DNA from 2 places in the Streptomyces sp. NPDC050732 genome. Region 1 is predicted to be linked to the other one. Evidence: riboswitches for the same ligand, from Rfam matches in the RefSeq annotation. Region 1 holds a riboswitch; the other holds the start of a gene.
What was found. Region 1 has a riboswitch for glycine ahead of gcvP (aminomethyl-transferring glycine dehydrogenase). Riboswitches for the same ligand answer to the same signal wherever they lie in the genome.
Positions count from the first base shown of each region.

Region 2: another riboswitch for glycine. It lies ahead of gcvT (glycine cleavage system aminomethyltransferase GcvT); the one in region 1 lies ahead of gcvP (aminomethyl-transferring glycine dehydrogenase).

Region 1 covers NZ_JBFAHP010000024.1:7,613-15,107, forward strand. Annotated here, with positions in the region: gene AB0H82_RS22070 (bifunctional nuclease family protein) at 1-392, shown strand, start outside; gene AB0H82_RS22075 (MerR family transcriptional regulator) at 563-1,180, shown strand; gene AB0H82_RS22080 (DNA polymerase IV) at 1,218-2,681, shown strand; gene AB0H82_RS22085 (PRC-barrel domain-containing protein) at 2,694-3,083, opposite strand; glycine riboswitch at 3,228-3,327, shown strand; gene gcvP (aminomethyl-transferring glycine dehydrogenase) at 3,517-6,405, shown strand; gene AB0H82_RS22095 (DUF5999 family protein) at 6,542-6,748, opposite strand; gene AB0H82_RS22100 (hypothetical protein) at 7,055-7,495, opposite strand, start outside.
Region 2 covers NZ_JBFAHP010000050.1:45,155-52,649, reverse strand. Annotated here, with positions in the region: gene AB0H82_RS33400 (ABC transporter substrate-binding protein) at 1-482, opposite strand, end outside; gene AB0H82_RS33395 (ABC transporter permease) at 585-1,589, opposite strand; gene AB0H82_RS33390 (enhanced serine sensitivity protein SseB C-terminal domain-containing protein) at 1,888-2,655, opposite strand; gene AB0H82_RS33385 (enhanced serine sensitivity protein SseB) at 2,734-3,516, opposite strand; gene AB0H82_RS33380 (AAA family ATPase) at 3,580-4,257, opposite strand; glycine riboswitch at 4,419-4,525, shown strand; gene gcvT (glycine cleavage system aminomethyltransferase GcvT) at 4,674-5,807, shown strand; gene gcvH (glycine cleavage system protein GcvH) at 5,866-6,243, shown strand; gene glyA (serine hydroxymethyltransferase) at 6,267-7,495, shown strand, end outside.

The DNA.
Region 1 (7,495 bases):
ACCGGTACCTCCCCATCTGGATCGGTCCAGGTGAGGCGACCGCCATCGCCTTCGCGCAGCAGGGCATGGCACCCGCACGGCCGCTGACCCACGACCTGTTCAAGGACGTGCTGGAAGCGGTGGGCCAGGAGCTCTCCGAAGTGCGCATCACGGACCTGCGGGAAGGGGTCTTCTACGCGGAGCTGGTCTTCGCCAGCGGTGTCGAGGTGAGCGCGCGTCCGTCCGACGCCATAGCGCTGGCCCTGCGCACCGGGACGCCCATCTTCGGAAGCGACGGTGTCCTGGACGACGCCGGCATCGCGATCCCGGACGAGCAGGAGGACGAGGTGGAGAAGTTCCGCGAGTTCCTCGACCAGATCTCGCCCGAGGACTTCGGCACCAACAGCCAGTGAGCCGCTTCCTGCGGCTCTCCGTCGGGCCATTCGGCTAGCCTTTCCCCGCGGTGAGGTACGGGAAACCACTCTCAGGGTGATTATCACTCGGCGTGCCGAGTGTGGCGATCGTTGACGAGCCCCTGGCGACTGCCTACCGTCGAGAAGGCAGGTCAAGGAGGGAGGTCGGCGTGAGAAGCAGCGGCGACGGTACGGCGATGGGCGGTCCGTACCCGCTCCACGGCGGCGCGGCCGGTCACTCTCCGACTCGACCGATGGCGGTCCAGGGGAGCGGGGACACGACGTCCGAGCATTCCGAGCAGGTCGGCTACCGCGGTCCCACCGCGTGCGCGGCCGCGGGCATCACCTACCGGCAACTCGACTACTGGGCCCGTACGGGCCTGGTCGAGCCCAGCGTGCGGGCCGCGGGCGGCTCAGGGACGCAGCGGCTCTACAGCTTCCGCGACGTCGTCGTCCTCAAGATCGTGAAGCGGTTCCTCGACACCGGGGTCTCGCTGCAGAACATCCGTACGACGGTGCAGCATCTGCGGGAGCGCGGGTTCCGCGACCTGGAGCGGATGACGCTGATGAGCGACGGCGCCACGGTCTACGAGTGCACGTCCTCCAGCGAGGTCCACGAGCTGCTCCAGGGCGGCCAGGGGGTCTTCGGGATCGCTGTGGGGGTCGTCTGGCGTGACGTCGAGGCCGCGCTGTCCCAGCTGCACGGCGAGCGCATCGACACCGGGGAGACGCTCATCGGGCACAATCCGGCCGACGAGCTGGCCAGAAGGCGCAACAAGGCGGTCTGAGGCCGCGTTGTCAGTGGCGTAGGGCAGCATCGGAGATGTGAGAAGCGCCCCGACGATCCTGCATCTGGACATGGATGCCTTCTACGCGTCCGCGGAGCAGGCCGCGAAGCCCAGTCTGCGTGGCAAGGCCGTGGTCGTGGGCGGGCTGGGGCCGCGGGGTGTGGTGGCGACCGCTTCTTACGAGGCGCGGCGGTTCGGAGTGCACTCGGCGATGCCCATGGGGCAGGCGCGCAGGCTGGCGCCGAACGCCGCGTATCTCGTGCCGCGCTTCGGGTTGTACCGGGAGATCAGCGAGCAGGTGATGGGGCTCCTGCGGGAGCTGTCGCCGCTGGTGGAGCCGCTCAGCCTGGACGAGGCCTTCGTGGACCTGGAGGCCGGCGGCGTCGCCGACGACGAGGAGTCGGCCAGGGCCGTGGGGGAGCGGCTGCGGGCAGACATCAGGGCGGTGACGGGGCTCGCCGGGTCGGTGGGGCTCGCCGTCTCCAAGATGCTGGCGAAGATCGCCTCGGAGGAGGCCAAGCCGAACGGTCTCGTGCTGATCGCCCCGGGGACGGAGCGCGCCCTGCTGGGGCCGATGTCCGTGCGGACGTTGCCCGGGGTGGGGCCTGCTACGGGGGACCATTTGCGGCGGGCCGGGATCACGACGGTCGAGGAGCTCGCGGAGGCGGGTGAGGACGAGCTCGTACGACTGCTGGGGAAGGCCCACGGGGGCTCGCTGTACGCGATGGCGCTCGCGCACGACGAGCGGCCCGTGGTGGCCGAGCGGGAGTCGAAGTCGGTCAGCGTCGAGGACACGTACGACGTGGACATCCACGACCGGGTGCGGGTCAGGGCGGAGGTGGGGCGGCTCGCGGAGCGGTGTGTGCAGCGGCTGCGGGCGGCCGGGCACTCCGGGCGGACCATCGTGCTCAAGGTGCGGAGGTTCGACTTCTCGACGCTGACGCGGTCCGAGACGCTGCGCGGGCCCACGGACGACCCTGGAGTGGTGCGGGAGGCCGCGGCGCGGTTGCTGGAGTCCGTGGACACCACGGGAGGGGTGCGGCTGCTCGGAGTGGGCGTCACGGGGCTCGCGGACTACACGCAGGAGGATCTCTTCGCGCAGGCCCAGGCTGCTGAGGCGGCCCTGGCCGGTGCCGAAGGGGCGGCGGGGGAGGATGCCGGTGGGGCGGCGGCCGCGGAGGTGGCCGCGGGTGATCCGGAGGGGGAGCGGGCCGTGGAGCCGGTGGTGCCTGCCGAGCGGCGGTGGGTGGCCGGGCACGACGTGCGGCATGCCGAGTACGGGCACGGCTGGGTGCAGGGGAGCGGGCTCGGGCGGGTGACGGTGCGCTTCGAGACGCCGTACTCGCCGCCCGGACGGGTGCGGACGTTCCGGACGGACGACCCGGACCTGGAGCCTGCGGAGCCGTTGCCGCTGGTCGCCGCCGGGCCGGGGCGCGTGACGGCGGCAGGAGCGGGGCTCGAAGCGGCGTCTGAAGCGGCTCGGGCGGCGGTGGAGGGCTAGGGCGTGTGTCGGTCAGGGGGCTTCCGTGCCGGCGATACGGCCGAAGTCCTGGTCGGGCGGGGGTGGGGACGGCGGGGCGTTCGGCGGTGTCGTGTCCAGGCCGTAGTGGTGGTAGAGCTGGAGTTCCTGCTCGGGGGAGAGGTGGCGGCCCACCCCGAAGTCCGGGGCGTCCTTGATCAGGGCGCGCTCGAAGGGGATGTGCAGGGTGCCGTCCTCGGCCAGCTCGCTCGGCTCCAGCGGGACGAAGGCGTCGCGGCTGAACAGGCCGGTGCGTATGGCGGCCCACTCCGGGGCGCCGGTGGCGTCGTCGAGGTAGACCTCGTCGATCGTGCCGATCTTGGTCCCGTTCCGGTCGAACGCCTTGCGGCCGATCAGGTTGCGCGGATCGATATCGGTCTGCACGGGCCCTCCAGCTGGTCGCGGCTCGTCGGAAACGGGCGTAACTCATCTTTAATCATTCGTAGTCACTACGAAAGAGCACTTCGGGGCAGGTGGCCACTTGAGGGAACGGCCGGGGTCCTCGCTGGTAGGCTGACGCTTGGCTGCTGACCCCGTGCGGGAGAGCTCTCCGGAAGGCACTTCCCGGAGGCGCCGAAGGAGCAAATCCTCCCCGGAATCTCTCAGGCACCCGTACCGCACGGACGAGGTCACTCTGGAAAGCAGGGCGGGCGTCGGGCGGGCACGTTCGGAACCCTTCCTCACCGACGGTGAAAGCAGATCTGTCGAAACAGACGGGTCTGTGAAGCTCTCAGGTTGAGATGACAGAGGGGGAGGCCGTCCGGGTACCCGCGCCGTGGTACCCCTCGCAGGTCGTGCAGACCAGGAGGCCTCCGCAATGACTGCCACCCATCGCACCCCGCTCTCGGAGCTTGAGCAGGGCATCCCCTTCGAGCAGCGGCACATAGGGCCCGATGCGGAAGCGCGGGCGAAGATGCTCGCCCAGGTCGGGTACGGCTCGCTCGACGAGCTGACGGCCGCCGCGGTGCCGGATGTGATCAAGAACGCCGAGGCGCTGGACCTGCCCGGCGCGCGCTCCGAGGCCGAGGTGCTGGCCGAACTGCGCTCCCTCGCCGACCGGAACCAGGTCCTCGACTCCATGATCGGACTCGGGTACTACGGCACCTTCACGCCGCCGGTGATCCTGCGGAACGTGATGGAGAACCCGGCCTGGTACACGGCCTACACGCCGTACCAGCCCGAGATCTCGCAGGGCCGTCTTGAGGCGCTGCTCAACTTCCAGACCATGGTCGCCGAGCTGACCGGCCTGCCCACCTCCGGAGCCTCGCTGCTCGACGAGGGCACCGCCGCCGCCGAGGCCATGGCCCTCTCGCGCCGCATGGGCAAGGTCAAGAACGGCGTGTTCGTCGTCGACGCCGACGCCCTGCCGCAGACCATCGCCGTCATCCGGACCCGCGCCGAACCGACCGGTGTCGAGGTCGTCGTCGCCGACCTGAGCGAGGGCCTGCCCGCCGAGGTCGCCGAGCGCGGTGTCGTCGGCGTACTCGTCCAGTACCCGGGTGCCTCCGGTGCCGTCCGCGACATCAAGCCGCTCATCGACCAGGCGCACGAGCTCGGTGCCGTCGTCACCGTCGCCGCCGACCTGCTCGCCCTGACGCTGCTCACCTCGCCCGGCGACCTCGGCGCCGACATCGCCGTCGGCACGACGCAGCGCTTCGGTGTGCCGATGGGCTTCGGCGGCCCGCACGCCGGTTACATGGCGGTCCGCGAGAAGTTCGCCCGCAGCCTGCCCGGGCGGCTCGTCGGCGTCTCCGTCGACGCCGACGGCAACAAGGCCTACCGGCTCGCGCTGCAGACCCGTGAGCAGCACATCCGCCGCGAGAAGGCCACCAGCAACATCTGTACCGCTCAGGTGCTGCTCGCCGTCATGGCCGGAATGTATGCCGTCTACCACGGGCCCGACGGTCTGAAGGCCATCGCGCGGCGCACCCACCGGTACGCGACGCTGCTCGCCGCCGGTCTCACCGGGGGCGGCTACGAAGTCGTCCACGGCGCCTACTTCGACACGCTCACGGTGCGGGCGCCCGGCAAGGCCGAGCAGCTGGTGGCCGCCGCCCGCGAGGGTGGCGTCAACATCCACCTCGTCGACGCCGACCACGTCTCCCTGTCCTGCGACGAGACGACCACGCGCCGGCAGCTCAGCGCGGTCTGGGGCGCCTTCGGCGTCGACGCCGACGTGGAGGCGCTCGACGCCGCCGTCGCGGACACGCTGCCCCAGGGCCTGCTGCGCGGCGACGACTACCTGACGCACCCGGTCTTCCACCAGTACCGCTCCGAGACGTCGATGCTGCGCTACCTGCGCAAGCTCGCCGACCGCGACTACGCGCTCGACCGCGGCATGATCCCGCTGGGCTCCTGCACCATGAAGCTCAACGCGACCACCGAGATGGAGCCCGTCACCTGGCCCGAGTTCGGCCAGCTGCACCCCTTCGCGCCCGCCCAGCAGGCCCAGGGCTACCTCACGCTCATCCGTGAGCTGGAGGAGCGGCTCGCCGAGGTGACCGGGTACGACAAGGTCTCCCTGCAGCCCAACGCCGGTTCGCAGGGTGAGCTCGCCGGTCTGCTCGCCGTCCGTGGCTACCACCGGGCCAACGGCGACGAGCAGCGCACCGTCTGCCTCATCCCGTCCTCCGCCCACGGCACGAACGCCGCGAGCGCCGTCATGGCCGGCATGAAGGTCGTCGTCGTGAAGACCGCCGACGACGGCGAGGTCGACATAGCGGACCTGCGCGCCAAGATCGAGAAGCACCGTGACGAGCTCTCCGTGCTGATGATCACGTACCCCTCGACGCACGGCGTCTTCGAGGAGCACGTGGCCGACATCTGCGCGGAGGTGCACGAGGCCGGCGGTCAGGTGTACGTCGACGGGGCCAACCTCAACGCCCTGGTGGGTCTCGCCAAGCCGGGCCACTTCGGCGGCGACGTCTCGCACCTGAACCTGCACAAGACCTTCTGCATCCCGCACGGCGGCGGCGGTCCCGGCGTCGGCCCGGTCGGTGTGCGCGAGCACCTCGCGCCGTACCTGCCCAACCACCCGCTGCAGCCCGCCGCCGGCCCCGAGACCGGCGTCGGCCCGATCTCCGCCGCGCCCTGGGGCTCCGCCGGCATCCTGCCGATCTCCTGGTCGTATGTGCGCCTCATGGGCGGCGAGGGCCTCAAGCGCGCCACCCAGGTCGCGGTGCTCTCCGCCAACTACATCGCCAAGCGCCTGGAGCCGCACTACCCGGTGCTCTACACCGGTCCCGCCGGTCTGGTCGCGCACGAGTGCATCGTCGATCTGCGGCCGATCAGCAAGGCGACCGGTGTCAGCGTCGACGACATCGCGAAGCGCCTCATCGACTACGGCTTCCACGCGCCCACCATGTCGTTCCCCGTCGCGGGAACCCTGATGATCGAGCCGACCGAGAGCGAGGACCTGGCCGAGATCGACCGGTTCTGCGAGGCGATGATCGCCATCCGCCGGGAGATCGAGAAGGTCGGCTCCGGCGAGTGGGCCGCCGACGACAACCCGCTGCGGAACGCCCCGCACACCGCCGCCGCGCTCGGCGGCGAGTGGGAGCACGGTTACAGCCGTGAGGAGGCCGTCTTCCCGGCCGGGGTCTCCGCCGCGGACAAGTACTGGCCGCCGGTGCGCCGTATCGACCAGGCGTACGGCGACCGGAACCTGGTCTGCTCCTGCCCGCCGCTGGATGCGTACGAGGACTGATGTCCGCGCCCGCGTGAGGCGGGCATGCGGCGGGGCCGGTTCGGAGAGTTCTCTCCGGGCCGGCCCCTCGTCTGTTCGGTGGTGCGCTGCTGCGGACTTGCGGTGTGGTGCGGTCGCGCGGATGTGCCGTCGGTGCTCAGGCGGCTGTCATGACCTGGTCGGTGCCCAGCGGTCGGTGCGGGGCGATGATCTGGCCGTCCGGCAGCAGCTCACCGGTGTCCTCGAAGAGCAGGACGCCGTTGCACAGCAGGCTCCAGCCCTGCTCCGGGTGGCTCGCCATGAGGAGCGCGGCTTCCCGGTCGGCGGAGTCGGCTGTCGGGCACGCGGGTTGGTGCTGGCACATGGAAGGGTTCTTTCGCTGCGATGAGATGGCTGTGACGTCGGTCCTGTGGCTCGATGCGGTGTTCATAACCGCCCCCCGTATGTAGTCGGTCCGATCCCAGTGTTGCCCTCCGGGCGTCAATCCGCAGGGATTTTGCCGCAGCAGCTCCTACTGCTTAATGACGTATCACCCGGCCGGACGGTTCAGCCCAACTTGCCTGTCTCTTCGGGTGGTTCGGGGTGGCCTGACCGGGCTAGTCCACCTGGGTGGACAGCGCTGTGCCCCGCGGCCGGGAGCGGCGGGGCACAGGAAGCGGCAGAGGCGCTGTCAGGCGGGTGAGCTCAGCAGCGGTGCCGGGGTCAGACGGTGGTTGAGCATCGGCAGCAGCTCGGCGACGCGGTGCGGGCGGTGGGCCGCGATGCCGGGCGGGGCGGGCGCCAGGGGCACCAGCAGGTCGGTGGCGGCGAGGGGGCCCTCGGCGCCGTCGTCGGTGCAGTCCCGGTGCAGCCAGAGCGTGAGCATATAGAGCTCGGGCACGGAGAGCAGCCGCGGCTGGCAGGGCATCGGCATGGCTTCGGCGTGCCTCAGGGCTCGTTCGGTGGAGGCGATGTACGGCCCTTCGAAGAAGTGGGAGAACGCCCAGCCGTCCGGAGTGAGCATCGTGTCGGCCGCGGCGACGGCGCGCTCGCCGCAGCGGATGAGGAAGCGCCAGCCGGCGAGTCGGGTGGGCGAGGTGCCCTCGGGGGTGATGCGGTCCAACACGTGGAC
Region 2 (7,495 bases), on a different contig from region 1:
CCACCGGTGATGGTGTCCGTCGCCCAGGAGCGCTCGATGCCGTACTTGACGTCCTTGGAGGTCAGCTTGGAGCCGTCCTCCCAGGTGACCCCGTCACGCAGCTTGTACGTGTAGGTCTTGCCGTCGTCCGAGATCTTCGCGGTGGAGGTGGCGAGGTCCGGGACCAGCTTCGTGCCCGCCTTGCCCGGCTTGGTGTCGTAGGACACCAGCTGCCGGGTGTAGAAGCGCATGAAGTCCCAGGACATGCCGTAGTAGGCGCGCTGGGGGTCGGCCGAGTCGAGGTCCTGCTTGCCGACCATCCTCAGCGTCCCCCCCTTCTTCTTCGACGGGTTGGCGACCTTGTCGAGCGCGGCGTTGTAGCCGGCGCCCTTCGAGTCGCCGTCGCCACCGTCACCGCCGCCGCACGCCGTGGTGGTCACCAGCGCCGCGACGACGAGGGCCGCACCGCTGGTGAGCCGTCGTTTCGAGGAAACTGTGGGCATTTTCTCGTAACCTCCGAGATTCGCGGTCCCTGGCCATGTGCTGCCGGAGAACCATGGTGAAAGCCACCTGACATGCGGCAGGGGCAAGCCGGTTGGGCGCTTCTAGCGCGTCCCCTTCGGGTCGAGCGCGTCCCGCAGCGCGTCGCCGAAGAGGTTGAAGGCCAGCACGGTGATGAAGATCGTGACGCCCGGGAAGACCATGAACATCGGGTCGTGCTCGTACGTTTCGAGCGCGTCCCGCAGCATGCCGCCCCAGGACGCCGTCGGCGGCTTCACACCGGCGCCGAGGAAGCTCAGGGCCGCCTCCGTGAGGATGTTGGTCGGGATCATCAGCGTCGCGTAGACGGTGATGGGGGCGACCAGGTTGGGCAGCAGCTCGCGGAACAGGATGTGGCGCCGTCCGCCGCCGAGGCTGCGGGCCGCCTCCACGTACTCGCGCTCACGGAGCGAGAGCGTCTGGCCGCGCACGATCCGGCCGACGTAGGGCCAGCCGAAGAAGCCGATGACCAGCACGAGGATGCCGACCCGCACCCCGCTGCCGGTGAGCCCGAGCAGGTCGTCCGGCAGGACCGAGACCAGCGAGATGATGAAGAGCAGCTGCGGGAACGAGAGCAGTACGTCCATCACGCGGCTGATCAGGGCGTCGATCCAGCCGCCGAAGTAGCCGGCGATGATGCCGAAGAGCGTGCCGAGGGCGACGGCGACCACGGCGGCCAGGAAGGCCACGAGCAGCGAGATGCGTGCTCCGTAGACGATCCGGCTGAAGATGTCGCGGCCCTTGTTGGGCTCGACGCCGAAGAGGAAGTCGCCGCTGACACCGCCGAGCGCGCCCTTGGGGAGGTTGGTCAGCTCGTCGAGCTCCTCCTGGTGGAAGTCGTTGGGCGGGTGCCCCAGCAGACTCACGATCAAGGGCGCGAAGACGGCGACCAGCACCAGGAACAGCACCGTGATGCCGCCGGCCAGGGCGACCTTGTCCCGCTTCAGGCGGTTCCAGGCGATCTGCTTGAGGGACCGACCCTCGACCTTCTTCACCCCTGCATCAACTGCGGGGGCGACGTCCTCGGTCGGGTCCGCGTCCGCAGGTGTGTCATGCAATGGTGCCGTCATCGTGGCAGGGACCCCTCTCAACCGGTGGTGACCGGCCCGCACTTGCCGCTGTAGCGACGTGATCAGTCCGTCGTACACAGGGGGCGAAGGCCCCTGGAGCGGGAGTCTTCATCCACGTCGCGATCTGTTACCAGACTTGACGGGGAAAGGATGCGCAACCGTGATGCTGATCGAGGTGTTCCGTTATGCGGACGCGGGTGAACGAGGGGCGAACACGGGGCAGTTGGGGCGCAAGGCGCCACGGGAGCCCATAGGGCCCCACCGGCACCAGAACGGACATCGCGTCCGTCGGCGCTGCTCAGTACTGCGCGGGGTAGCCGTAACCGCCGGCCTGGGCGGGGGCCGCCTGTGCCTCGCGGTCGTAGAACGGGCGGGCGTTGGCGCGCAGCCACATCGCGACCGGGTCGTAGTCGTCGGACATCGCGACGGTCGAGACGGGCAGGCCCTCCGGGACGGCGGGGATGGACTGCCGCATCATCGTCCGCACCGCGTCGACCGACGGCGGCGACGTGTCGTATACGTCCAGGCCGATGGCCAGATAGGGCGCCCCCAGCGCGGGCTGCACCCAGGCGCGGCGCAGGGAGCGCACCGCGGGGGTGCGGTGCGCGTTCTGCGTCAACAGGGCGTAGAACTGGGGGATTTCGATGCTGGGCTCGGTGAGCCTGAGCGGTCCCGCGGGCAGCAGGTCGAGGCCGGTGGCGATGCGGCGCAGGTCGAGCCAGGGGATGCCGACGCCGCCGCCGGGCGCGTGCGGGTTGAGCCAGAGGCCGTAGTGGTCGGGGTAGAGGGTGCGGGCGATGTCGGTGCCGCGCACCACTTCATAGCTGCGGTTCCAGCCACTGGCGGAGAGTTCCTGGGCGGAGGTCACACAGGGGGCGTAGCCGAGGCCGTCGACCTCCATGTTCCCGTACTGGGCGTCGGGGGAGCCGGCCTGGCCGTGCCAGAGCAGCATCCACACCCGGTCGGCGGCGAGGGCGCGCAGCAGCGCCTCGTACGCGTCGTAACGCCCCGGCGTCACCTGGCGCAGCAACTGCTCCAACTGCCCGGCCGTGCCCGACGCACTCACCCGTAACCGCTCCTTCGTGACGATCTCGGTGGACCCGAGGAATGGACCCGAGTAATGGACCCAAGGAATGGAACCAGCTTAAGCGGCGATCCGGTGGTAGAACGGCCGCACCTTCGCACGCAGCCAGTCGCCGACCGGGTCCTGCGCCACGTCGAGCAGCACGAGGTTCACCGGCCACGGGGCCGGGACCTGGCCGAGGGCGCGGCCGAGGGCCGCCATGGGGAGCTCGCGGGCGTTGCCGTCCCAGGTGGCCAGTTCGACGCCGACGAAGAGGACCGGGGCGTCCGTCTCGATGTCGGCCAGGCAGCGGCGCGCGGTGAGCACCACGCCGGTCGCCTCGAACTCACGGCCGGCGGCGGCGAGGAAGTCGACCGGGTCGTGCTGCCAGTCCGGTTCGTAGAGGCGGACCCGGCCGCCGGTGGCGGGGCCGTCCAGCGGGGTGCGGCCGACTCGGCTGAGCTCGGCGACGGCGGGCGGCGGCAGCGGGACGCCGACGGTGCCGTCCGGGTTCAGCGCGATGCCCAGCTGCGGGGGGAGGCCGCGGGCGAACTCCACGGCGGGCGCCACGGTGCGGCCCATCCGGTCGGCGGCGTCGCCGAGGGCCTGCCGGAACTGCTGTTCGGAGCTGAAGACGGGGACGTACGCCTGGCCGTCGATCTCCAGGGTCGGCAGGTCCAGGGTGCCGCTGTCGGGGCCGCCGCCGTTCGGCAGCGGGATCCAGATCTGGCTGCGGCCGAGCACCTCGACGATCCGGCCGCCCGCCGACGCGTCGGCACCGAGGGAGGCGGCGAGGACCTCCTCCAGTTCGTTGCCCGGCCATCCGCCGTACGGATGGGCATGTGCCTGCGCCGGAAAGTCCATCTGTCCGTCCAACCCCTGCTCGCGACCGCTCTGCCTGCGGCTCGAACCCTAGCGCCGCTGGACTCAGCGGTCGAAGGCGATCGCCCGGAGCGCCTGTGCCGCGTCGCGGTCGAGCAGTACCGCGGAGTGGCAGCCGCGCGGCAGGTCGCCGCGCTCGGTGGCGCCGACGAGGCGGCCGACGGTCCTGCGGTGCCGCGTGAACGCGTACCGCGAGACGCCTCTGCCGCGCTCGCGCTGGCCCTGGAGCGCCGTGTCCACGGGGACGTCGAGCAGCAGCAGGTGCAGGGCGGCGCCGCGGCGGGCGGCCTCGCGGGCGAGCCAGCGGCGCACCCACGCCTGGGTACCGCAGTCGTGCACGACGACGCCGGCGCCGGTGCGCAGGGTGCGGCGCAGGCCCGCGTAGTGCGCGAGGCGGACCAGGGGGCGGTAGACCGCGTAGGGCAGCAGGCGCGGCATGCGGCGGGCCCAGCGGTCGCGGGTGTCCTGGGAGTCGATGCGCGGGCCCGTGACGGCCTGCCGCATCAGCGTCGACTTTCCGCCACCGGGCAGGCCGGAGACGACGACGAGGTCGCCCTCGCCGAAGGTGAGGCGGCGGGGGCTGTGGCCGGCCCGGTGCCGCAGGTCCCGGACGACGGCCACGGGGAGCGGGCCGCAGCTCTCCGCGGCCGGGGTGGTGGCCTGCTTGGGCAGCGCCACCCCCGTGGTAGTGGCAAAGACACTGGTCCTGCTGCGCACCGTGATCGGCCTCCCCGTAGCGGTCACGTACTGCTTTCCCCAGCAAGTGTAAAGAGAAGGTAATGCGGCACAAGAGCATTCCGGGCAGTGCGCTCCGTATCCGGGCACCACTCCCCGTGGACAGGGTCGCGTGCAATGATGTGCCCGCCAACTCCATACCGGCCGTTTGAATCCGCGCGGGAGAGTCCCCGGAGCCAGCACGCACGCGTGCCCGGGGCGCCGAAGGAGCAAGTCCCTCCCTTGAATCTCTCAGGCCCCGTACCGCGCGGGCGAGGCACATCTGAAAAGCGGGCCGCCCCGGTGGTCCCACCCAAGGTGCAAGCCGGGCGTCTCACATATCGGGACACGCTCGGCGAACCTCTCAGGTTCCGATGACAGATGGGGAGGATCGACCTCGCCCGTCATGCCCTGGGAGTTCCTTCATGAGCACTGCCCCCCGTCTGACAGCCCTCGATGCCGTGCATCGTGCGCTCGGCGCGACCATGACCGACTTCGCGGGCTGGGACATGCCGCTGCGGTACGCCAGCGAGCGCGACGAGCACAACGCCGTGCGCACCAAGGCCGGTCTCTTCGACCTCTCCCACATGGGTGAGATCACGGTCACAGGACCGGAGGCCGTGGACTTCCTGAACTTCTCGCTGGTCGGCAACATCGGCTCCGTCGGTGTCGGCCGTGCCCGCTACACGATGATCGTCGCCGAGGACGGCGGGATCCTGGACGACCTGATCGTCTACCGCCTCGGCGAGGCGGAGACCCCCGAGTACATGATCGTCGCCAACGCCTCCAACGCGCAGACCGTGCTGGACGAGCTGAGCGACCGCGTGGCGGAGTTCGACGCCGAGGTGCGTGACGACCGCGAGGCGTACGCGCTCCTCGCCGTCCAGGGCCCCGAGTCCCCCGGCATCCTGAAGTCAGTCACGGATGCCGACCTGGACAACCTGAAGTACTACGCGGGCCTGCCCGGCACCGTCGCGGGCGTCCCCGCGCTGATCGCCCGCACCGGCTACACCGGCGAGGACGGCTTCGAGCTCTTCGTCGCCCCCGGTGACGCCGAGCAGCTGTGGAACGCGCTGATGGAGGCGGGCACGCCGGTCGGCATGGTCCCGGCCGGCCTCTCCTGCCGCGACACGCTGCGCCTGGAGGCGGGCATGCCGCTGTACGGGCACGAGCTGACCGCCGAGCTGACGCCCTTCGACGCCGGGCTCGGTCGCGTCGTCAAGTTCGAGAAGACGTCACAGGCGGACTCCTTCGTGGGCCGCGCGGCCCTGGCCGCCGCCGCCGAGCGCGCCGAGACCGCCCCGCCGCGCAAGCTGGTCGGCCTGGTCGCCGAGGGCCGCCGGGTCCCGCGCGCGGGCTTCTCCGTGGTCGCCGACGGCAAGGTCATCGGCGAGGTCACCTCGGGCGCCCCGTCCCCGACGCTGGGCAAGCCGATCGCGATGGCGTACGTCGACGCCGAGCACGCCGCTCCGGGCACGCCGGGTGTCGGTGTGGACATCCGCGGTACGCACGAGCCCTACGAGGTCGTGGCCCTGCCGTTCTACAAGCGCCAGAAGTGACCCCCCGCACATCGTCCCCGTTCCGCAGCACCCACCCGCGTACAGGAGAATTCGACTCATGAGCAACCCCCAGCAGCTGCGTTACAGCAAGGAGCACGAGTGGCTGTCGGCCACCGAGGACGGCGTGGCGACGGTCGGCATCACCGAGCACGCGGCCAACGCGCTCGGTGACGTCGTCTTCGCCCAGCTGCCCGAGGTCGGCGACACGCTGATCGCGGGCGAGTCCTGCGGCGAGCTGGAGTCGACCAAGTCGGTCAGCGACCTCTACTCCCCGGTGAACGGCGAGGTCGTCGCCGCCAACCAGGAGGTCGTCGACGACCCCTCGCTGGTCAACTCCGCCCCGTTCGAGGGCGGTTGGCTGTTCAAGGTGCGCATCACGGACGAGCCGGACGACCTGATGTCCGCCGATGAGTACACCGCCTTCACCGCCGGCTGACCCATACCGATAGGGATCGTGTGATGTCGCTTCTGAACACCCCTCTCCACGAGCTGGACCCGGACGTCGCCGCCGCCGTCGACGCCGAGCTCCACCGCCAGCAGTCCACCCTGGAAATGATCGCCTCGGAGAACTTCGCTCCGGTCGCCGTCATGGAGGCCCAGGGCACCGTCCTCACCAACAAGTACGCCGAGGGCTACCCCGGCCGCCGCTACTACGGCGGCTGTGAGCACGTCGACGTCGCCGAGCAGATCGCGATCGACCGGCTCAAGGAGCTGTTCGGCGCCGAGTACGCGAACGTCCAGCCGCACTCCGGCGCCTCCGCGAACCAGGCCGCCCTCTTCGCAATCGCCCAGCCCGGCGACACGATCCTCGGCCTCGACCTGGCGCACGGCGGCCACCTCACCCACGGCATGCGCCTGAACTTCTCCGGCAAGCAGTTCAACGTGGTCCCCTACCACGTCGACGAGGCCGGTCTGATCGACATGGCCGAGGTCGAGCGCCTGGCCAAGGAGAACAACCCGAAGGTGATCATCGCGGGCTGGTCGGCCTACCCGCGCCACCTGGACTTCGCCGAGTTCCGCCGGATCGCCGACGAGGTCGGCGCGAAGCTGTGGGTCGACATGGCGCACTTCGCCGGGCTCGTCGCCGCCGGTCTGCACCCGAACCCGGTGCCGTTCGCCGACGTGGTGACCTCCACCACGCACAAGACCCTCGGCGGCCCGCGCGGCGGCATCATCCTGGCCCGCAGCAAGGACTTCGCGAAGAAGCTGAACTCCGCGGTCTTCCCCGGCTTCCAGGGCGGCCCGCTGGAGCACGTGATCGCGGCCAAGGCCGTCTCCTTCAAGGTCGCCGCCTCGGAGGAGTTCAAGGAGCGCCAGCAGCGCACCCTGGACGGCGCCCGCATCCTCGCCGAGCGCCTGGTCCAGGACGACGCGAAGGCCGTCGGCGTCGACGTCCTGTCCGGCGGCACGGACGTGCACCTGGTCCTCGTCGACCTGCGCAACAGCGAGCTCGACGGCCAGCAGGCCGAGGACCGCCTCCACGAGGTCGGCATCACGGTCAACCGCAACGCGGTCCCGAACGACCCGCGGCCCCCGATGGTCACCTCGGGCCTGCGGATCGGCACCCCGGCGCTCGCCACGCGCGGCTTCCAGGAGGCGGACTTCCGCGAGGTCGCCGACATCATCGCCGAGGCCCTCAAGCCAGGCTTCGACGCGGACGCCCTCAAGGCCCGGGTGACCGCTCTGGC